Regions from separate parts of the Bacillus altaicus genome, predicted to be linked through region 1. Evidence: riboswitches for the same ligand, from Rfam matches in the RefSeq annotation. Region 1 holds a riboswitch; the other holds the start of a gene.

Region 1 (3,422 bases):
CAAAATACGCTTGGCGTTCAAGGGGTATATCCTGTTTCTTTAGAAGGAATTACGGAACAGCTGAATTCAATTGGTACGGATTTAACACCAGATGCTGTGAAACTAGGGATGCTATTTAGTAGTGAAATTATTCGAATTGTTGCAGAACATATTAAGAAATTTGGCTGGAATAATATTGTACTAGATCCTGTTATGATTGCTAAAGGCGGAGCATCATTATTACAACAAGAAGCAGTACAAGCATTAAAAGAATATTTATTGCCACTAGCAACTGTTGTAACACCGAATGTTCCTGAAGCAGAAGTGTTAACTGGGATGGAGATTCAAAATATAGAAGATAGTAAAGAAGCTGCGAAAGTATTGCACGAATTAGGGGCTAAATATGTGCTTATGAAGGGCGGACATGCAGAATATCAAGGTAATGAAGTAATCGATTTACTCTTTGATGGTGAGCAGTTTATCGAATTTAGAAGTGAACGAATTCCTTCAAAGCAAACGCACGGAAGCGGATGTACATTCGCGTCTGCAGTTACAGCAGGACTTGCGAAAGGATATTCAATTGAAGAGGCAGTTCAAGAAGCAAAACGATTTATTAGTATAGCGATTGAAGAGCCATTGAATATTGGTAGTGGTCATGGGCCGACGAATCATTTTGCTTATAAGATGAATAATACACGTGTATAAAGACATGAGAAGCCAGTTTGTTAACTGGCTTTTTTATGTTTGATTTTTCCAAATACAGGAGTGATATATTAGCCAGAATACATTTTTTGTAATACGCTGAGTCCAAATGTATGGAGCGGGGGAATCTTTCAATGTTGAAAGTAGGGCTACTCTCAAGGCCCGAATCCGACAGCTAACTTCGTAAGCGTCTTGAGAGAGGGCGGTGCCATGATGGATATATCACTTCGTCGGTCTGATTAGTATAGGAGAATATCAATCTATGTTTGAGTTCTTTTATGCTAAGGAGGATGAGGTACATGGAATTAACGCTTATTTGTGTTGGAGAAGAAAATAAGGTAAAGAGTTTAAGAGAGCGAATACTGAGTGCAACAAGCTATGCACTTCATGTAATTCGCTCTTTCTATTTCACATTTAAAGGGTCATATTTATGAAAAAGAAAGAAAAGACAAGGAAACAGATGAAAGAATATTAATAATACGTAATGTAAGCGCTTAAATGATAAAATATTTTCTTATTTTCAGTAATTTGCCTCTTTACAAGTTAAATATAGAGGAGTATATTTACTCTCATGAATCATTCATGAAATTTCCAAAAAAAACCTAAAATCGCTGAGTTCCAGAAATGGAGCGGGGGAACCAATTTTGTGCATCGTCACTTGGGGTGAATCTTTCAATTTTGAAAGTAGGGCTACTCTTTAGGCCCGAATCCGACAGCTAACCTCGTAAGCGTTTAGAGAGGAGGTTTACTTTGTGTTGTTCGTTTCGAACACTAAGTAGAGCTTAGTGTTCTTTTTTTGATAACTATATGGTAAATTTTAACAAAAAGTGAGGGGTAGTTATGTTAGATGTTGTAATGATCGGGATTTTTGTTGGGTTAGTCGCATCGATGGTAAGTCTTGCAAGTTGGTCAGATAAAGTTGTGAAAGAAGGGAAGCAATCATGATGATTGCCTTATCGGTTATTGTTGCAGCGATTACGGTGTACTTAGTGTACGCATTATTAAATCCAGAAAAGTTTTAATTAGGGGGAATCATTCATTATGATTTGGGTTGCAGTCGTTATTACAATGCTCTTGTTTATTTTAGTAGCAAAGCCAATGGGGATTTATTTAGAGAAAGCCTTTCAAGGTAGCAAAAAGCTAGATAAAGTATTCGGGCCTTTTGAAAAACTTATTTTTAAAATTACGGGTGTAAAAGCATACAATCAAACGTGGAAACAGTACGCATTATCATTAGTTTTACTCAATGGATTTATGATTGTCGTCGTATATTTCATTTTCAGATTACAAGGTGTATTGCCATTAAATCCAGCGCATATTGAAGGGATGGAGCCTACGCTCGCTTTTAATACAGCGATTAGTTTTATGGCTGATACAAACTTACAGCATTACAGCGGTGAAAATGGTTTATCTTATTTATCACAATTAATCGGGATTACATTTTTAATGTTTGCGGCACCAGCAACGACGTTAGCCATCGTTATGGCATTTATAAGAGGGCTCGCTGGAAAAGAACTTGGTAACTTTTTCGTTGATTTTACGAGAGCGTTAACGAGAGTTTTTCTTCCTATCGCATTTATTGCGGCGTTAGTCTTCGTCGCACTTGGTGTACCACAAACGTTAGATGGGGCGGTTACAGCACAAACAATTGATGGTGCGAAGCAAAGTATTTTACGTGGTCCAGTTGCATCATTCGTTTCCATTAAGGAACTTGGAAATAACGGCGGAGGATTTTTCGGAGCAAACTCTACACATCCTTTCGAAAATCCAGGGCAAATGAGTAATATTTTGCAAATGATGCTTATGATGTTATTGCCAACAGCACTTCCATTTACGTACGGAAGAATGGTAGGAAATAAAAAACAAGGACGTATCCTTTTCGTTTCACTATTTATGGTGTTTTTACTCGGATTTATAACGATTACTACATCTGAATTAAATGGTAATCCGGCATTAAATGGAATGGGTATCGAACATGTACAAGGAAGTACAGAAGGAAAAGAAGTGCGATTTGGAACAGTATTTTCTTCACTATACGCAACAGTAACGACAGCCGCTGAAACAGGGGCCGTTAATACGATGCATGATACGTTAACACCAATTGGAGGATTAGTACCACTCGTAAATATGATGTTGAATACAGTATACGGTGGTGTTGGAGCGGGCTTTATTAATATTATTATGTATGCAATTATTGCAGTCTTTATATCTGGATTAATGGTCGGAAGGACACCAGAGTTTTTAGGTAAAAAGATTGAAGGTAAGGAAATGAAATTAATTGCAGTAACGATTCTATTTCATCCATTACTTATCTTAGGATTTTCAGCATTAGCTCTTTCAACAAGTTTAGGGACGGATGCAATTTCTCATTCAGGTTTCCACGGTTTAACGCAAGTTGTATATGAGTATACATCATCAGCTGCGAATAACGGATCTGGATTTGAAGGATTAGCAGATAATACACCGTTTTGGAATATTACGACTGGTTTAGTTATGTTTTTAGGACGCTATTTCAGTTTAATTACGATGCTAGCTGTGGCAGCTTCGTTGAAAGAGAAGACGGTAGTACCAGAAACAGTCGGAACGTTCCGTACGGATAATGGTTTATTTGGAGGAATCTTTATTGGAACGATTGTAATTGTTGGTGCGTTAACATTTTTCCCGATGTTAGTACTCGGCCCAATTGCAGAATTTCTTACATTGAAGTAATGGAGGGTAAATGATGAGACCGGTAGTAGTAA
Region 2 (3,422 bases), 990 kb from region 1:
ACAACAATTAGAGGAGAAAGGTTTAGTTATCCGAAGTATTAATGGAGATTTTTCAGTTCAACCGAAATTAATAACGAAAGAAGATAGAACTGCTCCGTTTGATGTAATATTATTCTCAACAAAAGCGTATCACCTAGACGAGGCAATAACAGATTTGAAACCATTTATAGGTGAGAATACAGTCATAATCCCATTGTTAAATGGTATCGCTCATTTATCACTATTACAAAAGGAATTCGGCGTGGAAAAAGTGATTGGCGGTTTATGCTTTATCGAGACGACGTTAAACGATCAAGGAGAAATTGTACAAACTAGTGCTGCCAACCGACTTATATTTGGGGAAATTAAGCCTCAAGATGCAGAGAGAATAAAGCCTATTTCTAAAGTGTTTGCGGGTACAAAAGCAAGTTTTGTTTTAAGTGAAAATATTACGCAAGATATGTGGCATAAATATTTATTTATCACTGTAATGTCAGGTGTGACAACATTAATGCGTGCACCAATAGGACCGATTCGTGAAAGTGAAGGTGGACGTGAATTTATCCGAAATTTATTTGAGGAATCTGTACAAATTATGAGGGCATTGGGAGCTCCGGTTAAAGATAATATTGTTGAGGAACATATGAAAACGATTGATAAAATTTCTTATGATATGAAGTCATCTATGCAGCGTGATATGGAAAAAGGTTCGCTCATCGAAGGGGAACATTTACAAGGATACTTACTGGATGTAGCAGAGAAATTTTCTATAGAAGCACCTTTATTAGGCGCTGTATATCAAAATTTAAAGGTGTATGAAGAGATGATACGAAGTAAGGAAATAGTATGATTTTAATAGTATGAAAATGGATAAAGGATAGCAAAATATAACTACGTTGCTATCCTTTTTTGTGGTTATCCCGCTATTTGGCGGGCAGTAAAACTCCCACCTCAAAATTCAGGTGGAGCAAAGAAGTTAGGTGGGAGTCGGGCTGCCCGTAAACGCCCGATTGGTCAAGGCTAATAATCAGTGGGGTATGAACAAAACCCCCACTGATTAAAGTTTCACTTTATTGTGAAGATTTATTCGTTTCTTTTAATTCTTTCTGTCGTATTTTTTTCTTTATCACGGTTACCATATAATTGATTAATTTCGCTTGCTAATGCATCTAAATATGAATCGGAAAAAAGCGGTTTCTTTTCTTTAGACATATGGGTCTCCTTTGTGGATTTTTTAGTATTCATTATGTATATTTATCGGCGGATTATGCGCAATCATTTTGAATTTTTTATTTTTAAAAATTTTTGTTTACATTTTGAAAATAAAGGAGTATTATAATCCACAGTTTCAATTTTCTAAATCGCTTAAACCGCATGGTGCGGGGGACCCGTTTTAATGAATTAGTGCATAATTCAATGGGGTGAATCCTTGAAAAAGGTAGGGCTACTCATAGGCCCGAATCCGACAGCTAACCTCGTAAGCGTTATATTGAGAAGGAAGGTGGAGCTTGTGCGACAAAAAATATAATGTCTACAAGTCTATTTCTTGACGGCTTGTAGACATTTTTTGTTTTCTAAAAAAGTTTATGGGCTGAAACAAGCAGAAAAGTTCGTACAAAATTATTGGAGAGTGGACAGCAGTGGTTTCATCTATTAAAAGATTTTTAATTGGAAGACCGTTAAAATCAACTGAGTTAGGCGAACAAAAGCTCAATAAAACGAAGGCACTAGCAATTTTATCTTCTGACGCATTGTCATCGGTTGCATATGGTCCAGAACAAATATTAATTGCTTTAGCAGGACTTGGAGCAATAGCTTATTGGTATTCCATTCCGATAGCTGTTGGGGTATTAGTATTATTGACAGCTCTTATTTTATCTTATCGTCAAATTATTTTTGCTTACCCTCATGGTGGGGGCGCATATGTTGTATCAAAAGAAAACTTAGGGATGAATCCAGGCTTAATAGCTGGTGGATCTTTATTAGTCGATTATATTTTAACTGTTGCAGTAAGTGTATCTGCAGGTACAGATGCGCTCACATCTGCTTTTCCTAGCTTACATGCACATAATGTAATCATTGCGATTATATTTGTCATATTGATTACTATCTTAAATTTAAGGGGCGTAACGGAATCAGCTTCCGTTTTAGCATATCCGGTTTATTTATTCGTTTTAGCATTATTTATATTAATTGGTGTAGGAATATATAATATTTTAACTGGGCACGTTTCACCTACTTTACATGCGCCAATTGGAACACCAGTTGCGGGAATTAGTTTGTTTTTACTGTTAAGAGCATTCGCATCAGGTAGTTCTGCATTAACAGGTGTTGAAGCAATTTCTAATGCAATTCCAAACTTTAAAGATCCTGCCCCAAACAATGCAGCAAAAACATTGCTTGCAATGGGTGCATTACTTGCGGTTTTATTCACAGGAATTGTCTTTTTAGCTTATTATTACGGAGTTACACCGAGTAAGGAAGTAACAGTCGTATCTCAAATAGCTGAACAAACATTTGGGCGTAATTTCATGTACTATTTCATACAAGGTACAACAGCTTTAATATTAATTCTTGCTGCTAACACAGGTTATTCTGCATTTCCGTTATTAGCAGTTAATCTTGCGAAAGATAAATTCATACCAAGAATGTTTACGATTAGAGGAGACCGTCTAGGTTATTCAAACGGTATTATTATACTTGGAATTTCTTCAATTATTTTAATTGTAGCTTTCCAAGGGCGAACAGAACATTTAATTCCATTATATGCGGTAGGGGTATTTATTCCGTTTACACTTTCTCAAACTGGAATGGTATTAAAATGGCTTCGTGAAAAACCTGAAGGATGGGTTTTGAGATTAACGGTTAATTTAATTGGTGCAGTCATTAGTTTTATCGTAATGAGCATGTTCTTTTTAACTAAATTTGCACAAGTTTGGTCGATCCTTATTTTCTTACCTGCTATTATCTTCTTGTTCCATCGAATTAAGAAACATTATGATGCAGTGGGCGATCAATTAAGTTTAAAAACTTGTGAACGGATTGTTCCGATAGAGGGGAATGTAATTGTCGTTCCTGTAGCTGGTATGACTCATGTAGTAGAAAATTCATTGAACTATGCTAAAGCTCTTTCTGCAGATCAAGTTATCGCTGTGTATGTTGCTTTTGACAGAGAAGAGGAAAAGAAATTTGAAGAGAAATGGGAGAAGTGGCAACCTGAAGTAAGGCTTGTTACATTACATTCTCATTATAGAAGTATTATTCAGCCGCTAACAAAATTTATTGATACAGTACAATATAAGGCGAGTGAATCAAATTACCGAGTTACGGTCGTTATACCACAGTTTATTCCGAAAAAAGGTTGGCATAACATTCTTCATAATCAGTCTAGTTTACTCATTCGTGCGTATTTACTCTATAAAAGAAATGTTGTTATTACGACA

Evidence for each region. Region 1 has a riboswitch for cyclic di-AMP ahead of ACE38F_RS24080 (SipW-dependent-type signal peptide-containing protein). Riboswitches for the same ligand answer to the same signal wherever they lie in the genome.
Region 2: it holds a riboswitch for cyclic di-AMP, as region 1 does, so the genes downstream of both, ACE38F_RS18880 (APC family permease) here and ACE38F_RS24080 (SipW-dependent-type signal peptide-containing protein) in region 1, are expected to answer to the same signal.

The regions. Positions count from the first base shown of each region.
Region 1 is NZ_CM143394.1:4,652,262-4,655,683, reverse strand. Features, by position in the region: gene thiD (bifunctional hydroxymethylpyrimidine kinase/phosphomethylpyrimidine kinase) at 1-684, shown strand, start outside; cyclic di-AMP (ydaO/yuaA leader) riboswitch at 769-887, shown strand; gene ACE38F_RS24085 (hypothetical protein) at 981-1,115, shown strand; cyclic di-AMP (ydaO/yuaA leader) riboswitch at 1,281-1,426, shown strand; gene ACE38F_RS24080 (SipW-dependent-type signal peptide-containing protein) at 1,522-1,626, shown strand; gene kdpF (K(+)-transporting ATPase subunit F) at 1,623-1,703, shown strand; gene kdpA (potassium-transporting ATPase subunit KdpA) at 1,723-3,390, shown strand; gene kdpB (potassium-transporting ATPase subunit KdpB) at 3,404-3,422, shown strand, end outside.
Region 2 is NZ_CM143394.1:3,659,183-3,662,604, reverse strand. Features, by position in the region: gene panE (2-dehydropantoate 2-reductase) at 1-829, shown strand, start outside; gene ACE38F_RS18885 (hypothetical protein) at 1,063-1,191, opposite strand; cyclic di-AMP (ydaO/yuaA leader) riboswitch at 1,332-1,478, shown strand; gene ACE38F_RS18880 (APC family permease) at 1,620-3,422, shown strand, end outside.